DNA from 4 places in the Janibacter sp. RAF52 genome. Region 2 is predicted to be linked to each of the others. Evidence: riboswitches for the same ligand, from Rfam matches in the RefSeq annotation. Region 2 holds a riboswitch; each other region holds the start of a gene.
The links. Region 2 has a riboswitch for S-adenosylmethionine ahead of AB4Y78_RS08695 (OsmC family protein). Riboswitches for the same ligand answer to the same signal wherever they lie in the genome.
Positions count from the first base shown of each region.

Region 1: linked by a shared signal. The riboswitch ahead of metX (homoserine O-acetyltransferase MetX) and the one ahead of AB4Y78_RS08695 (OsmC family protein) in region 2 are both predicted to bind S-adenosylmethionine.
Region 3: linked by a shared signal. The riboswitch ahead of ssuE (NADPH-dependent FMN reductase) and the one ahead of AB4Y78_RS08695 (OsmC family protein) in region 2 are both predicted to bind S-adenosylmethionine.
Region 4: linked by a shared signal. The riboswitch ahead of AB4Y78_RS01290 (bifunctional o-acetylhomoserine/o-acetylserine sulfhydrylase) and the one ahead of AB4Y78_RS08695 (OsmC family protein) in region 2 are both predicted to bind S-adenosylmethionine.

Region 1 covers NZ_JBFRDY010000001.1:287,597-291,778, reverse strand. Annotated here, with positions in the region: gene AB4Y78_RS01355 (RNA polymerase sigma factor) at 1-954, opposite strand, end outside; gene AB4Y78_RS01350 (universal stress protein) at 1,130-1,528, opposite strand; gene metX (homoserine O-acetyltransferase MetX) at 1,577-2,761, opposite strand; SAM riboswitch class IV at 2,775-2,885, opposite strand; gene AB4Y78_RS01340 (DUF4192 domain-containing protein) at 2,958-4,016, opposite strand; gene AB4Y78_RS01335 (YkvA family protein) at 4,103-4,182, opposite strand, start outside.
Region 2 covers NZ_JBFRDY010000005.1:130,828-135,009, forward strand. Annotated here, with positions in the region: gene AB4Y78_RS08690 (SelB domain-containing protein) at 1-1,764, shown strand, start outside; gene AB4Y78_RS08695 (OsmC family protein) at 1,786-2,265, opposite strand; SAM riboswitch class IV at 2,298-2,412, opposite strand; gene yczE (membrane protein YczE) at 2,451-3,137, opposite strand; gene ppk2 (polyphosphate kinase 2) at 3,288-4,178, opposite strand.
Region 3 covers NZ_JBFRDY010000001.1:484,392-488,573, forward strand. Annotated here, with positions in the region: gene AB4Y78_RS02300 (response regulator) at 1-79, shown strand, start outside; gene AB4Y78_RS02305 (class II 3-deoxy-7-phosphoheptulonate synthase) at 169-1,494, shown strand; SAM riboswitch class IV at 1,880-1,996, shown strand; gene ssuE (NADPH-dependent FMN reductase) at 2,305-2,904, shown strand; gene AB4Y78_RS02315 (ABC transporter substrate-binding protein) at 2,904-3,947, shown strand; gene AB4Y78_RS02320 (ABC transporter ATP-binding protein) at 3,944-4,182, shown strand, end outside.
Region 4 covers NZ_JBFRDY010000001.1:271,197-275,378, forward strand. Annotated here, with positions in the region: gene AB4Y78_RS01270 (hypothetical protein) at 1-146, shown strand, start outside; gene AB4Y78_RS01275 (carboxyl transferase domain-containing protein) at 163-1,647, opposite strand; gene AB4Y78_RS01280 (hypothetical protein) at 1,690-2,058, shown strand; gene AB4Y78_RS01285 (hypothetical protein) at 2,045-2,446, shown strand; SAM riboswitch class IV at 2,495-2,607, shown strand; gene AB4Y78_RS01290 (bifunctional o-acetylhomoserine/o-acetylserine sulfhydrylase) at 2,623-3,939, shown strand; gene AB4Y78_RS01295 (hypothetical protein) at 4,109-4,182, shown strand, end outside.

The DNA of each region.
Region 1 (4,182 bases), on a different contig from region 2:
GTTGCCCTCCTGGATGAGGTCGAGGAAGAGCATGCCGCGACCGGTGTAGCGCTTGGCGAGCGAGACGACGAGGCGCAGGTTGGCCTCGAGCAGGTGGTTCTTGGCGTTCTTGCCGTCCTGCGCGATCCACCACAGCTCACGCTTGAACTTCATCTCGATCTTCTCGCCCGAGGCGAGCTTTTCCTCGGCGAAGAGACCGGCCTCGATGCGCTTGGCGAGCTCGACCTCCTGCTCGGCGTTGAGGAGCGCGACCTTGCCGATCTGCTTGAGGTAGTCCTTGACCGGGTCGGCGGTGGCGCCGGCCGTCACGACCTGCTGCGCGGGCGCGTCGTCCTCGTCGTCGTTGCTGATCGTGAAGCCCGACTTCTCGTCCGGCTCCTGCTCGGGCTTCTTCGCCGCCTTGGGGTCCTCGTGGAGGACGTCGTCCTCACCGGGCTCCGGCTCTTCGGCGGTCGTCGTCGTCGGGTTGGCCGCGGCCTTCTTGGCGGCGGCCTTCTTCGCGGCGGCCGTCTTGGCCGGCGCAGCCTTCTTGACCGGCTCGGCCGCAGCAGCGGCAGCAGCCTTGGTGGCGGTCGCCTTCTTGGCGGCGGTCTTCTTCGCCGGCGCCGCAGCCTTCTTCGTGGCAGCAGCGGTCTTGGTGGCGGCAGCCTTCTTCGCGGGGGCGGCGGCCTTCTTGGTCGCGGCCTTCTTCGCGGTGGTCTTCTTCGCCGCAGTCTTCTTGGCGGGGGTGGACGGTGGCACCTGAACCTCGATTCCTTGGTCACCGAGCGCGCGCAGCACGACCCTGCCCCGGCTCGGGCTGACCTTCGCGTCGGTGAAAGCGGCCTGGAGCTGGTCGCTGGTGATGGATCCGGTCGTGTGGCCCACACGGACCAGTTCCTGGAGCGATGGGTGCGAAAACTCCTTGGGGAGGGAGTCCTGCGCCTCGTCCGACCGTGGGGACACAGCAGTCACCAACAACCTTTCGTCACGGGGGATTCCGCCGGCATCGAAGGGGGGTGGCGTGTGACCCCGTCGACCCGACTCGCCCGGTCGCTGTGCGCTGGGCTCATCACCATTATAAAACGAGGTCTGCGTCAACGCGTCAGCGGGCACCCCGTCGGGGTGCCCGCTGATCGGTGTCCGTGTCTCAGCGCGCCTTGACGGCGAGCACGTCGCAGGGCGCGTCGAGCAGCACTCGCTGCGCGTTGGAGCCGAGGATGAGCTTGCCGACCGGCGTACGCTTGCGCAGTCCGATGATGATCAGGCTGGCGCCGGTCTCCTCGGCGACGACGATGAGGTCCTCGGCCGGCTCCTTGCCGCGGACGAGCCCCCGCACCTCGCCCTCGACACCGGCCTCGTCGAGGCGGCTGCGGACCTGCTTGAGGTCCTCTTCGTTCTTGCGGGCGCTGTCGCCGCTCAGTCCGGCGCCACCGCGGTCGGAGTGGATGACGACGAGCTTGTCCTTGCGCAGACGGCACTCCTCGAAGGCTCGCTCCAGGGCGGCTTCGCCCTCCTTGGTGGACACGTACCCCACGACGATGGTCATCGTTGCTCCTCGACTGGCTAGTGCTGCTGGACGGGTCTTGGCCAGACGCTACACCGCACCGCCGTGACCTGTCTCACTCCGGCTCCTCGTGTCGACGAGGGGCCGTCCTGCGACGACCTGGCCCAGGAGCGCGGCCACCTGGTCGACCTCGGTGAGGAAGCCGTCGTGGCCGACGACGGAGCGGATCATCGCCTGCTCCGTGCCCGGTCGGGCCCGCGCGATCTCGTCCGAGAGCCGGGGCGGGTAGAGCCGGTCGGAGTCCACCGGGACGACGACGAGCCGGCCGGCGAAGGGGGCCAGCGCCGCCGCCATGCCACCCCGGTCGCGTCCGATGTCGTGGGAGTTCATCGCCTCGGACAGCACGATGTACGAGTTGGCGTCGAAGCGCGCCGCCAGCTTGCCCCCGTGGTGGTCGAGGTAGCTCTCGACCGCGTAGCGCGGCCGGCCGCTCTCCCCCGGCGCCTCGTCCTGGACATCACGACCGAAGCGGTCGTGCAGCTCGATCTCGCTGCGGTAGGTGATGTGTGCGATCCGCCGCGCGATGCCCAGGCCGACCTCCGGGCCCTGCGGGTGCCCGTAGTAGTCGCCGCCGGCGAACCACGGGTCGTTGCGGATGGCGTGGATCTGCGTCTGGCTCCAGCCGATCTGCTCGGCGGTGGCGTAGGCGGTCGATGCGAGGGCCACCGCGGTACCGACCCGGTCCGGGTAGGAGGCGACCCACTCGAGCGTGCGCATGCCGCCCATCGAGCCACCGATGACGGTGTGCCAGCTCGGGATGTCGAGGGCGTCGGCAAGGCGCGCCTCGGCCGTCACCTGGTCGCGGATGGTCAGCCGCGGGAAGCGACTGCCCCACGGACGGCCGTCTGGTCCGGGGGACGCGGGGCCGGTGCTGCCCTGGCACCCACCGAGCACGTTGATCGCGATGACGAAGAAGTCGTCGGTGTCGAGGAGGGCGCCGGGCCCGACGAGCCCGGGCCACCATCCCGGTGTCGGGTGACCTTCGCCCGCAGGACCGACCACATGGCTGTCACCGGTGAGCGCGTGCTCGACGAGCACCGCGTTGTCGCGGGAGGGCGAGAGCCGTCCCCACGTCTCGTAGGCCAGGACGACGTCGGGCAGCACCTCGCCCGACTCGACGACGAGGTCACCGATGGGCTGGAAGAGGCGGTCGCCGGACGGGTGGTCGTCACGCCAGAGGGCAGAGGTGGTGGGCCGTGTGGTGGATACGCTCATGAGAGGGCTCCCGGGTCTCGCCTTGCCACATCACTCCGATGCGGCCGGGTCATCACCCGGGGCACCCCGTCGCGAGGAGGGTTGCCGGCCAGCTAGCCGGGGCTTGACGCTGACACTCATGACCTGGCGCCAACTCTAACCTCACCCGGGCGGCCGGATCGAGCCGGGTCCGCAGCGCGGACGGGGCCTGCTCCGGTCAGGCGACCCTGGGCGTCTCCCACGGCCGGACCCCGTGGGAGAGCAGCTCGAGCATGAGCCCCGCGAGCCGGTAGTCGGGGTCGACCTGCAGAGCCCGCTCGAGGCACACCCCCGTGACCGTGCCGTCGCCCGTCCACCACGCGAGGTGCGCCGCGCAGGTCAGCAGGGGTGGGGTGAGCTCGGCCGGGACGAGACGCGCCAGCTCGAGCAGCCGGGTGCGGACGGCGAGCACCCCGTCGTGGTGCTCCCCCACCTCCGGCACGAGCTCGTCGTCCCCGAGGACCCACGGGCACCACCTCGTGACCTCGAGCGCGAGCGAGATCCAGTGCTCGTCGACCCCCCTCAGGGGCATGGTCCCGGGACAGAGCACGGCGAGGAGGGCATCGCGCCAGGGGACGAGCTGCAGTGACCTCGCGATCACCAGCAGGTCGCGGTCGGCCAGGTCTCCCACGGGCCGGGCCCCGGCGTCGGGGTCGAGCAGCCGGGTCCAGGCCGTGGCGATCTCCGGGACCCGGGGACGCACGCCCAGCGGGCTGGCCGCCACGGCCACGGCGGCCGCCCTCGTCTCGTCCCGCTCCGCGAGGACCCCCCGCACGAGGTGATCCCGACTGGGTACCGGGCAGACCCCCGCCTCGACGAAGGGAGCGACCGCCGGCACGTCCTCGGGTCGCGGGAGCCGCAGGGCACGGCCCGCCCCAGGGCCGTCGACGGTGTGGCAGTGGCCGTCGCGGACGACGAGGTGCTGGTGCACCGGCAGCCCGGCCTCGAGAGCCGCCGCGGTCATCGCCGCTCGCAGGGCAAGGGACTGCCCTTCGTCGTCCTCGAAGGCCATGAGCAGCACGCTGCTCGCCCCCTCCCGGAGCGCGATGGCGACGGCCTCCGCGGCCACACGCCGAGCCACGTCCGGCTCGGCGACGAGGTCGTGCCGCTGGAGCAGACCGAGGCGCCGCTCGCGCATGAGCGTCAGGCAAACGGAGGGCCCGGGGTGGAACCCGAGCTGGTAGGGCATCAGGACGGCGAGCTCGGCGGCGTCGCGGGGTCTCACGATCTGTGTCATGCACCGAATCTGGCCCCTGCCGACGCGCGCCGGCAGGGGCCAGTCGTGGCTGTGGAGGGCCGCTCGGACGCCTCCGGACCTGTGGATCAGTCGGGGACGACGTACGACGGGATCGGCTGCTCCCACTGCGGGGCGCCGTGGTGCGCACCGGCCGCGGCCGCGGTGG
Region 2 (4,182 bases):
GCGTGGACGACGCTGCCGGGCGGGGCCGAGGTGGCCTTCGTCGACGTGCCGGGGCACCAGCGGTTCGTCGGGACGATGCTGTCGGGGCTGGGGCCGGCGCCGGCCGTGGTCTTCGTCGTCGCGGCGGATCAGGGCTGGCAGGCGCAGAGCAGCGAACACCTCGCGGCCGTGCGGGCGCTCGGCATCACCGACGGGCTGCTCGTCATCGCCCGCTGCGACCTCGCCGACGACGACCGCATTGCAGCGGTCCGTGGCGAGGCGGGTCGGCGCCTGGCCGGGGCCGGTCTCGACGTGCCGGCGGTCGAGGTGGCAGCGTCGAAGGGGATCGGCCTCGATGACGTGCGCACCGCGCTCGCCGACCTCGCCGCCCGGCTGCCCGAGCCGGATCCCGCTGCGGCAGTGCGACTCTGGTGCGACCGGGCCTTTTCGTTATCGGGTGCGGGCACCGTCGTCACGGGCACGCTCGGGGCCGGCACGATCCGCACCGGCGACCGGCTGCTGCTGCTCGACCACGGCTCCACCCGCGAGGTGACGGTCCGCGGGCTGCACAGCCAGGACGAGGCCCGCGACGAGGTCGGGCCGGTGTCACGGACGGCCGTCAACCTGCGCCGCGTCGATCAGGTCGGGCGCACGGCCGCCCTGCTCACCCCTGGGGCCTGGGCGCTCGCCCCGACCGTCGACGTGCGGCTCACCGAGGTGGGTGGCGCGCCTGGCCGGCATTTCCCTAGGGAAATACGGAAGGAGACGCATGTCCCTAGGGAGATGCGACCGGGGACGCATGTCCCTACGGAAATACCACAGGGTGCGCACGACCTCGAGGACGGCGCGGGGCTGCCGGAGCAGGCGACGCTGCACGTGGGGTCGATCGACGTGCCGGTGCACGTGCGGCCGCTCGGTGACGACCTCGCCAGGCTGTCGGCGCGCGTAGATCTGCCGTGGCGGGTGGGCGACCGGGCGATCCTGCGCGACCCGGGCAGCCGGCGGCTGTGGGCCGTGCGGGTCCTCGACGTCGACCCGCTCCCGCTGACCCGACGCGGTGCCGCCGCCCGCCGCGCCAAGGCCCTGGCCGGAGGTGATCTCGCGACGACCCGTCTGCGCTCCCGGTCGGCAGATCGCGTCGCCACTTTCGAACGACTGGGCCTGCCGGTGCCGAGCACCGCTGTGCGGCAGGGCGACTGGCTGGTCGACTCCCGGGCGTGGGAGTCATGGCGAGCCGAGCTCGTCGAGTGGGTCGCCGCCCACCACGGTGCCGATCGCCTGAGCGCAGGGATGCCCGTCGCCGAGGCCGCCAGGGCACTGCTGCTGCCGGAGCACCTCCCTGCGCCGCTCGGCCCCGAGCTCGTCCGCAGGCTCGTCTCGGGCACCGACCTGACGATCACCGGCGGCCGGGTCCACGATCCGTCCGCGGCCGGCCTCGGTCCCGCGGAGGTGGGGGTCGCGGCGGTCGAAGGGAGGCTGCGGGACTCCCCCTTCGATGCGCCGGAACGGGGCGACCTCGACGACCTCGGCCTAGGGCCTGCTGAGCTCGCCGCGGCCGCGCGCCTCGGGCGGCTGCTGCGACTGCCCGACGACGTCGTGCTGCTGCCCGACGGTCCGGCCCGGGCGATGCGGGTGCTGGCGGGGCTGGAGCAGCCCTTCACCCTGAGCACCGCCCGGCAGGCGCTCGGCACGACCCGCCGGGTGGCCGTGCCGCTGCTCGAGCACCTCGACTCACGTGGCTGGACCCGACGGGTCGACGGATCGCTGCGCGAGGTCGCGCGCTAGCAAGTAGCCCCGGCGTGGCCCTCAGGCAGCGGCGGGAGCCACCTCGAGGGACGTCGTGACCGGCACGCCCAGCGTCAGGTTGTCGAGGACGGGGCAGTGCTCGGCGACGGCCTGCTCGAGGCGGCGGTAGTCCGCCTCGCTCGCCGGGCCGGCTACCCGGATACCCAGCTCGATCCCTTGGAAGCCGGGACGCACGGTCTCGTCGGTGCCGAAGAACCCGGCGAGGTCGATCGTGCCCTCGAGGTCGACGTCGATGGAGTCGACCGCGATGCCGAGCTTGCCGGCCCAGACCTGGTAGCTGATGACGGTGCACGAGGCGAGGGCGGCGAGCAGGTGCTCGATCGGGTTTGCGCCCCGGTCGGCGCCGCCGAGGCTCTCCGGCTCGTCGATGGTGAACTCGTGCTGGCGGGAGGTGATCGCGACCTCGGTCCCGGTGACGAGGCGCCCCTGCACGCTCGAGGTGAGGATGGTCGAGGCGGTGGCGGTGGCGGTGGCGGACATGGGTGCTCCTGTGGAGATCACGGGGCGGCAACGCCCCTCGCTTGGCCCGGTCGGTCGACCGCGCCCAGGTCCTCACCCGGGGCACCCCACCGAAGGGAGGAGGGTTGCCGCCCAGCCAGCCGGGGCTTCGCGCTGGGACTCATGACCTACCCATAACGTGACATGATCCGAACCATTACGTCCAGTTATGTATCGGAGGGTGGGACGGGGCGCCCGAGCTCAACCGTGAAGAGCGGCAGGAAGAGCTGTGCCAGCGGCCCGATGGCCACGGCGTAGAGGATCGTGCCGACCCCGACGGTGCCGCCCAGCAGCCAGCCGACGGCGACCACGGCGACCTCGATGCCGGTGCGCACACCCCGGATCGAACCACCGGTGATGCGAGCCAGGCCGGTCATCAGACCGTCGCGCGGGCCGGGTCCGAACTGCGAGCCGATGTACATGCCTGTCGCGACGCCGTTGAGCACCACGCCGCCGAGCAGCAGGACGACCCGCCAGACCGTGCCGGACGGCTCGTCGAGGATCGACAGCACGAGATCGGCCGACGGACCGATGAGCAGGGCATTGCCGATCGTGCCCAGACCGGGCTTCTGCCGCAGGGGGATCCAGCCGAGCAGCACGAGCAGCGAGACGCCGATGACGATCGTGCCGAAGCTCAGCGGGATGTGCTGCGAGACGCCGACGTGCAGCACGTCCCACGGGATCTGCCCCAGGGTCGCGCGCAGGACCATGGCCATGGACGCCCCGTAGAGGAAGAGCCCGGCGAGCAGGAGCGGCAGGCGGACGCCGAGGCGGCCGGCGCGCAGCTGCTCGAGCGGGCCGATGTCGGCGAGGGCCCGGCCGCGGGGCAGGCGGGTGGCAGCATCCTTGGTCACGGGGTCACCCTGCACCCGGGCGGCCACGATGTCGACCTTTGCCGGCCCTTCGAGACGGTCGCTGAGCGACCTCTTCAGGGACCACCTTCGAGACGGTCGCTGAGCGACCGCCCACGCGGAACGTGGGACCCGCTCAGGGACCGGGTGGCATCAGTCGCCCTCGGTCTTGCGGCCTCGGGAGACGACCTTGCGATCGGGCGTGAAGACGACCTGCGAGTCCTTGCCCTCGTAGTCGAACTGGTTGAGGAAGAAGCGGATCGCGTTGATCCGGCCGCGCTTCTTGTCGTTGGACTTGATGACCGTCCACGGCGCGTGGCGGGTGTCCGTGCGGCGGAACATCTCCTCCTTGGCCTCGGTGTAGGCCTCCCACTTGTCGAGGCTCTCGAGGTCCATCGGGGAGAGCTTCCACCGGCGCACCGGGTCGATCTGGCGGATGGCGAAGCGGGTGCGCTGCTCCTGCTGGGTCACCGAGAACCACAGCTTGGTGACGTGCACCCCGGAGTCGGCGAGCATCCGCTCGATCTTCGGGGCCTGGTCCATGAAGCCCTCGTACTGCTCGTCGCTGCAAAATCCCATGACCCGCTCGACGCCGGCCCGGTTGTACCAGGAGCGGTCGAAGAGGACGATCTCGCCGCTCGTCGGCAGGTGCTGGATGTAGCGCTGGAAGTACCACTGCCCGAGCTCGCGGTCGCTCGGCTTCGTCAGGGCGACGACGCGGGCACCACGCGGGTTGAGGTGCTCGGTGAAGCGCTTGATCGTGCCGCCCTTGCCCGCCGCGTCGCGGCCCTCGAAGAGGACGACGAACTTGCGGCCGGTGTCGTTGGCCCAGTTCTGGAACTTCAGCAGCTCGATCTGCAGCAGGTACTTCTGGACGTCGTACTCCTCGCGCTCCATGAGGGAGTCGTAGGGGTAGTTCTCCCGCCAGGTCTCGACGGCCTTGCCGTCGGGGGCGATGAGCATCGGGTCGTCGCCCTGGTCGTCACGCACGGTGTAGCCCTCGACCATGAGCCGGTCGATGTACTCGCGGAGGTTCTGCTGCATGGGT
Region 3 (4,182 bases), on a different contig from region 2:
CCTCGGCAAGCTCCACCTGCACAACCGGGTCGAGCTCACCCGCTTCGCGATCAGCCGGGGACTCGACAAGCCGGAGTGACCTCCCTTCGGTCCTGTGCGTGGACGGGTGCCGAGGCGCCGCCACGCCCGGCCTATCCTGTGGGGGTGACCACTGCAGTGCCCGCCCCCATGACCGCCGCCACCATCGACAGCGACCTGCCTGCCGCGCAGCAGCCGAGCTGGCCGGACCGTGCGGCCCTCGACAGTGCCGTGGCGCAGCTGGCGACCTATCCACCGCTCGTCTTCGCCGGCGAGTGCGACGACCTGCGCGACCGGATGGCTGCGGCGTCCGTCGGTGAGGCCTTCGTGCTCCAGGGTGGCGACTGCGCCGAGACCTTCGTCCACGCCACCGCCGACAACATCCGCGACCGGATCAAGACCGTGCTGCAGATGGCCGCCGTGCTCACCTACGGCGCTGGCATGCCCGTCGTCAAGATGGGCCGGATGGCGGGGCAGTTCGCCAAGCCCCGCAGCAAGGACGCCGAGACCCGCGACGGCGTCACCCTGCCCGCCTACCGCGGCGACATGGTCAACGACTTCGCCTTCACCCCCGAGTCGCGCGAGCCCGACCCGCAGCGCCTGCTGCGCGGGTACCACACGAGTGCGGCGACGCTGAACCTCGTGCGCGCCTTCACCCAGGGCGGCTTCGCCGACCTGCGCCGCGTGCACGACTGGAATGTCGGCTTCGTCTCCAACGCCGCCAACCGGCGCTACGAGGGCCTGGCCCGCGAGATCGACAAGGCGATGCGCTTCATGGCCGCCTGCGGTGTCGACTTCGAGGCGATGCGGGCGACCGAGTTCTGGTCCGCCCACGAGGCGCTGCTCCTCGACTACGAGCGCCCGATGACCCGCGTCGACTCGCGCACCGGCAACCTCTACGACACCTCGGGTCACTTCCTGTGGATCGGGGAGCGGACGCGTCAGATCGACCACGCGCATCTCGACTTCGTCAGCCGGATCCGCAACCCCATCGGCATGAAGGTCTCCGACAAGGCCGACCCCGACGAGCTGCTGCGGATCATCGACCTGCTCGACCCGCACCGCGAGCCCGGCCGCCTGACCTTCATCACCCGCATGGGTGCCGGCAAGATCCGCGAGGCGATGCCCGCCATCGTCGAAAAGGTCCGCGACTCCGGTGCGATGGTCACCTGGATCTGCGACCCGATGCACGGCAACACCTTCGAGTCGGCGTCCGGCTTCAAGACGCGTGACTTCGAGGACGTCGTCGACGAGGTCCGCGGCTTCTTCGAGGTGCACCGCGCGCTCGGCACCGTCCCCGGCGGTCTGCACGTCGAGCTCACCGGCAACGACGTCACCGAGTGCCTCGGCGGCGCCGAGCGGATCCTCGACGAGGACCTCAACAAGCGCTACGAGAGCGTGTGCGACCCGCGCCTGAACCACCAGCAGAGTCTCGAGCTGGCCTTCCTCACGGCGGAGATGCTCAGCCAGGGCTGAGCCCTCTCGTCCGACCTGCCGAAGACCGGGCCGCCCGGCGAAGGGTGGGGTCGATGCTGGGGAAAAAGTCCGGACCGCTTGGTCTGCCTCTCACGGGGCGCAGGCAGTCCGGACTTTTCCTTGAGTCGCGTCGACCCCACCCTTCGTCGTGCTGGCGGCGGCGCCCCCTTCGTCCTGCTGATGGTTGTGTGTTGAACAGGGAGTTCAGCGAGCCGGCGGCGCTCACCGGGCGCTGCCGGCACCCGGCGCTACCGGTTGACCACACAACCACCTGTCGAGTCAGCTGGGTCCCGTTGGGGGACAAGGGCACTCGTGGGGTCCGGATCGCGAGACAGGCAACTCCTGCTCTTGCAGTAGGAGATGGATCTGCGTAGGTTCTTCATCAGGTCACGAGTTCCAGCGTCAAGCCCCGGCTCGCTGGACAGCAACCCTCCAACTCGCGGTGGGGTGCTCCGGGTGAGGACCTGGCTCCGGTCACTTCCGGTCGGAGCAAGCGCGAGGCCCTCGCCGGCCTCCCGACGAGAAACGGGATCTCCCATGAGCACCACTGCCAGGACCGCACCGCGGTCGCTGCGCCCGGCGCTGCGGCGCCACGTCGACCTGCTGAGGGTCAACAGCGCGCTCTGTCGCTGACCTGAACCCGTATTTCCCTAGGGAAATACGGCCCCACCTGCGCATTTCCCTAGGGAGATGCGGCGCCACCTGCGCGTTTCCCTAGGGAAATGCGACATCACCCCCACCAACCCCGGTCCGGTGACGAGACCCCCTTCGTCGACCGTCGATCCGTCATGCCCACAGAGAGGCACCCCCATGGCTGTCATCGCCACCATCTCCAGCAGTCCGTCCACCTCGTCGCGGACCGAGGCGGTCCTCGGCGACCTGTCGCACCGCGTGCAGCGCGCCGGTCACCTCATCGCCCCGATCGTCTTGCGGGACCTGCCCGCCGAGCCGCTCCTGCGAGCCGACACGGACGACGACGACATCGCTCGCGCGGCCTGCACCCTGGCCCGCGCCGATGCCGTCATCGTCTCGACGCCGGTCTACAAGGCGGCGTACAGCGGCCTGCTCAAGGCCTTCCTCGACCTGCTGCCGCAGACCGGGCTCAAGGACAAGGTGGTCCTGCCGATCGCCACCGGCGGCAGCCCCGCCCACGTCCTCGCGGTGGACTACGCCCTGCGCCCCGTGCTCGCCAGCCTCGCGCCGAGCGCCATCACGCCGGGGTGGTTCGTCCTCGCCTCCGAGGTCACCCGACACGACGGCGGTGAGGTGAGCATCGCCGAGTCCGCCGCCGGCCCGCTGGCCGAGGTGACCCGCGTCTTCCTCGACGCCGTCGCCGGTCGCTCGCTCGTCGCGGCCGCGGAGGCCGCCCACCGCGGCGACCTCCTCGCGCGCTCCGTGGCGGTGGCCTGATGAGCACCCACACCTCACGCCGCTCCGTCCTGCTCGGCCTCGCCGGGATCGCGACGACCTCCGCCCTCGCCGGCTGCACCCTGCCCACGAGCGATGCCGCAGGCACCGGGCCCGGGGGCCGCGTGACCTTCCGATACCAGGGCAGCGCCAACAACGTCACCTTCCCCGAGCTGGCCGACGACCTCGGCTACTTCCCGACCATCGACCTCGAGTACGTCGGCGCGACGGTGAGCGGGCCACAGGACATCCAGTCCGTCGCGACCGGGCAGACCGATGTCGGTGGCGCATTCTCCGGAGCGATCGTCAAGCTCGCGCAGGCCGGGTCGCCGATCACCGCGGTCATCAACTACTACGGCTCGGACAAGAAGTCCTACCAGGGCCTCTACGTCCGCAAGGACAGCGGAATCCGCAGGCCCAAGGACCTCGTCGGCAAGAAGATCGCCGTCAACACGCTGGGGGCCCACGCCGAGGCCTTCATCGAGACCTGGCTGACCACGGCCGGCCTCACCAGCCGGGAGATCGACCAGGTGCAGCTCGTCGTCCTGCCACCCAACGACACCGAGGAGGCCATCCGTCGCCGGCAGATCGACGTCGGTGCCCTCGGCGGGGTCCTGCAGGACCGGGCGCTCTCGCAGCCCGACATCCGCGAGCTCGTGCGCGACACCGAGGTGCTCGGTCACGAGCTCAACGGCGGCCAGTACGTGCTGCGTGACGACTTCATCGACCAGCACCCGGGCGCCGTCCGCGAGTTCACCACCGGTGTCGCCAAGGCGATCGAGTGGGCCCGCAGGACACCCCGCGCCACCGTCCACGCGCGCTTCGAGCGGATCATCGAGGGCCGCGACCGCAACGAGAGCACCGACAACGTCCGCTTCTGGAAGAGCACCGGTGTCCCGGCGAAGGGCGGGGCGGTCTCCGACGAGGACTTCACCCAGTGGGCGGCCTGGCTGGAGAGCACCGGGATCGTCGACCAGGCAGACCTCGACCCGGCGTCGATCTACACCAACGAGTACAACGACCTGGCCAAGGAGGGGACGAAGTGACCTCGAGCATCGAGCTGCGCCACGTCACCAAGGAGTTCGTCGTCCGCCCGACGAAGGACCAGCCGCGCGCGAGCGTGCTGCGGGCCGTCGAGGACATCAGCCTCACCGTCCCGGCAGGGGAGTTCCTCACCCTCGTCGGACCGAGCGGGTCGGGCAAGACCACCCTGCTCGACCTGCTCGGCGGGCTGAGCACGCCCACCAGCGGGGAGGTGCTCGTCGACGGCACACCCGTCAC
Region 4 (4,182 bases), on a different contig from region 2:
AGCCCGACGACGAGGCACGGGCCTGGCACGAGGCGGCGATCGCCTCCTGCCGCGAGCTCGACGTCCCACTGCTCGCGACCTACCTCGCGACCGATCGCGCCGTCGTCGAGATGCCGGTGTGGGACGGGCTGGCGATCGCCGGTTGATCGACCCGACGCCGCCTCACTCGTGCGCGGACCGACCGAGCAGCTCGTCGACCTGGGCGGCCACCTCCGCGCCGATCGCCCGGGTGAAGCCCTCCGGGTCCTCGTGGGCCGCGGGGGACTCCTCGACGATGACGTCGACGAGCCCGTCCTCGAGCATGTGTCGGGCGCCGACCCGCTGGCGGGCGGCGAGCAGAGCGGCGTGCTCGGTGTCCTTGAAGACGATGGCGCTCGCCCCCTCCGGCGGCAGCGGCGAGAGCCAGGCATTGCCGGCGGCGACGACCCGCTGCGCGGGCAGCAGCGCCAGCGCGCCCCCGCCGGTGCCCTCGCCGAGCAGCACGGACACGCTCGGCACGTCGAGCGCCGTCATGTCGGCGATGCACCGGGCGATCTCCCCGGCGAGAGCGCCCTCCTCCGCCCGGGGGGAGAGGTCGGCGCCGGGGGTGTCGATGACGGTCACGAGGGGCAGGCCGAGCTCGCGGGCCATCCGCATGCCGCGACGGGCCTCGCGCAGCGCGGCCGGGCCCATCGACTCGGCGACCTGGTAGCGGCGGTCCTGGCCGACGAGCACGCACGGCCGCGAGCCGAAGGAGGCCAGAGCGAGCATGACCCCCTTGTCCGACTCGCCGTAGCCCGTGCCGTTGAGCGGGATGACGTCGTCTGCGGCGTGCCGCAGCAGCTCCCGCACACCGGGGCGGTCCCCCCTTCGGGTCGTCTCGATGGCCCCCCAGACCGCGGCGACCTCCTCCTCGTCGGGCTCCGGCCGCGAGACGAAGGGAGCGATCCGCCACGTCGGGTGCTCGGTCGGGTCGGCGTGCCGGTGGGTCGTCGCCGACAGCATCGTCAGGGCGCGCGCCGCGATGCCGGCCAGCTCCTCGAGGGGGACGACGGCGTCGACGATGCCCTTGTCCACGAGGTTTTCGGCGACTTGGACGCCCTCCGGGAAGGGGACGCCGTTGACCGTCTCGTAGACGACCGGGCCGAGGAAGCCGATGAGCGCCCCGGGCTCGGCGATCGTCATGTGAGCCAGCGACCCCCACGAGGCGAAGACGCCGCCGGTCGTCGGGTGCCGCAGGTAGGCGAGGTAGGGCAGGCCGGCCGCCTTGTGCGCCACGACCGCGGCCGAGATGTCGACCATCGTCATGAAGGCCGGGGTGCCCTCCTGCATCCGCGTACCACCGCTGGCGGTCGCCGCGATGAGTGGCAGCCGCTCGGTCGTCGCACGCCGGACCGCCGAGACGATCCGGCCCGCGGCCGCCCGTCCGATCGACCCGCCGAGGAAGCGGAACTCGCCGACGATGAGGGCGACGTCGTGACCCTGGATCCGGGCCCGCCCGGTGAGGATCGACTCGTCGGTGCCGGCGCGCTCGGCCGCGGCCGCCATCGCCGACCGGTAGGTGTCGTCGAGGCCGGAGGTGTCGATCGGCTCGTCCCACGTGACGAAGCTGTCCGGGTCGACGACCGCGTCGATGAGCTGCTGGGCACCAGGGCGCTGGGGACTCATGGCAGTGATGGTGCCACCCACGAGGGTGGGTAACCTTGCCCGGTGCTTGTGCCCCTGACCACTGCCGTGATGGTCGCCGTCGCCGCCCTCGGGCTCGTGGCCCTGATCTACCTCGCGCTCGACCGCCCCGTCGACGACGGGCTCCTGCTCGTCGCGGCGCTCGTCGAGCTGGGTCTGCTCGTGCTCGCGGTGACGACGGCGGTCGTCCACGGCCGCGTCACCGGGACGGGGGAGGGCGCGACGATGCTCGCCTACGCCCTGACCCTCCCGATCATCCCGCCGGTCGTCGTCTTCATCGCCCTCAAGGAAAAGACCCGCTGGGCCATGGGCGTCGTCATCGCCGGTGCCTTCACCGTCGGGGTCATGACCTACCGCATCCTCCAGATCTGGCAGACCAGTGGCCCCGCCTGAGGTCAGCACCGGGACCGGGCCGGGCCGGGTCGTCGTCGCCGTCTACGGAGTGCTCGCGCTCGCCGCGACCGGGCGCTCGATCCTGCAGATCACCCAGTACTTCGACCGGGCCCCGCTCGCCTACGTGCTGTCGGCGTGCGCCGCCCTCATCTACGTCGTCGCGACCATCGCCCTGGCGAAGGGGGGACCCTCCGGTGCCCGCGTGGCCACCGGCGCGATCCTCGTCGAAGCGGTCGGCGTCGTCACCGTCGGGACCCTGTCCTTCGTGCGGCCCGAGCTCTTCCCCGACAAGACCGTCTGGTCCCACTACGGGTCCGGCTACGGCTACCTGCCGCTCGTCCTCCCCTTCGTCGGGCTGTGGTGGCTCCACCGGGTGCGCGCCCGCTAGGTGAGACGGAGGCTGGTGCGCGCCAGCCCTTTTCCTATCATCGCAGCAGGTCTTGAGCGCCAGCGCGAAGCCCCGGCTCGCTGGCCGGCAACCCTCCTCCGCGGTGGGGTGCCCCGGGAGACGACCTGGTCCGCGACGTCCGTCGCGGTCAAGCGCGCACATCTCAAGGAGCAGACATGTCCGACCCCTCCACCTGGAGCTTCGAGACCCAGCAGATCCACGCCGGCCAGGCGCCCGACCCGACGACTGGTTCGCGGGCGCTGCCGATCCACGCGACGACCTCCTACGCCTTCAAGGACACCGAGCAGGCGGCGAACCTCTTCGCGCTCAAGGAGTTCGGCAACATCTACACGCGGATCATGAACCCCACCCAGGACGCGGTGGAGCAGAAGATCGCCGCGCTCGAGGGTGGCGTCGGTGCGCTGCTCACGGCGTCGGGCATGTCCGCGACGCACCTCGCCCTGGTCAACATCGCCGAGGCGGGTGACCACATCGTCGCCAGCGCCGCGCTCTACGGCGGCACGATCAACCTGCTGAAGTTCACCCTGCCGAAGTTCGGCATCGAGGTCTCCTTCGTCGAGGACCCGAGCGACCTCGAGCAGTGGCGCGCGGCGGTCAAGCCCAACACCAAGGCCTTCTTCGGCGAGACGATCGGCAACCCCAAGCCGGTCGTGCTCGACATCGCCGGCATCGCCGAGGTCGCCCACGAGGCCGGGGTGCCGCTCGTCGTCGACAACACGATCGCCACGCCCTACGTGCTGCGCCCCCTCGAGCACGGTGCGGACGTCGTCGTCCACTCGGCGACGAAGTACCTCGGCGGCCACGGCACCGCGATCGCCGGCGTCATCGTCGACGGCGGGACCTTCGACTACGCGGCCGACCCGGAGAAGTTCCCCAACTACAACCAGCCCGACCCGAGCTACCACGGGCTGCGCTTCGGCCCCGACCTCGGCGTCAACGGCGCGCTCGGGGCCAACCTGTCCTTCATCCTCAAGGCACGCGTGCAGCTGCTGCGCGACATCGGCCCGGCGATCTCGCCCTTCAACGCCTTCCTCATCGGGCAGGGCATCGAGACGCTCAGCCTGCGCATCGAGCGGCACCTCGACAACACCCGCAAGGTCGTCGACTTCCTCTCCGGCCACGCGCAGGTCGAGGCGGTCAACTGGGCGTCCATCGAGGGCTCGGCGAGCTTCGAGCAGGCGCAGCGCTACACGCCGAAGGGGGCCGGTGCCGTCATCTCCTTCGAGATCGCCGGCGGCCTCGAGGCAGGCAAGAAGTTTGTCGAGGGGCTCACCCTGCACAGCCACCTGGCCAACATCGGTGACGTGCGCTCGCTCGTCATCCACCCGGCCTCGACGACCCACTCGCAGGGTCCGGAGGAGGACCGGCTCGCCGCCGGCGTCACCCCCGGCCTCGTCCGTCTGGCGGTCGGTCTCGAGAGCATCGAGGACATCGTCGCCGACCTCGAGCAGGGCTTCGCCGCCGCGAAGTGATCTTCGGTCCCTGAGGAGGCGAGGAACCTCGGTCCCTGAGGAGGCGAGGAACCTCGGTCCCTGAGGAGGTGAGGAACGAGCCGTCTCGAAGGGCCATCTCGAAGGGCGCACCGAGGGGCCTGTGGAGAACTCCACGGGCCCCTCGGCGTTTTTTCCTAGCGTGTGGGGCATGGGCGGACAACGCATCTCCATCGACAGCGAGGGCATCGCGGGGCTGGGTCGACAACTGACGGCGATCGCCGA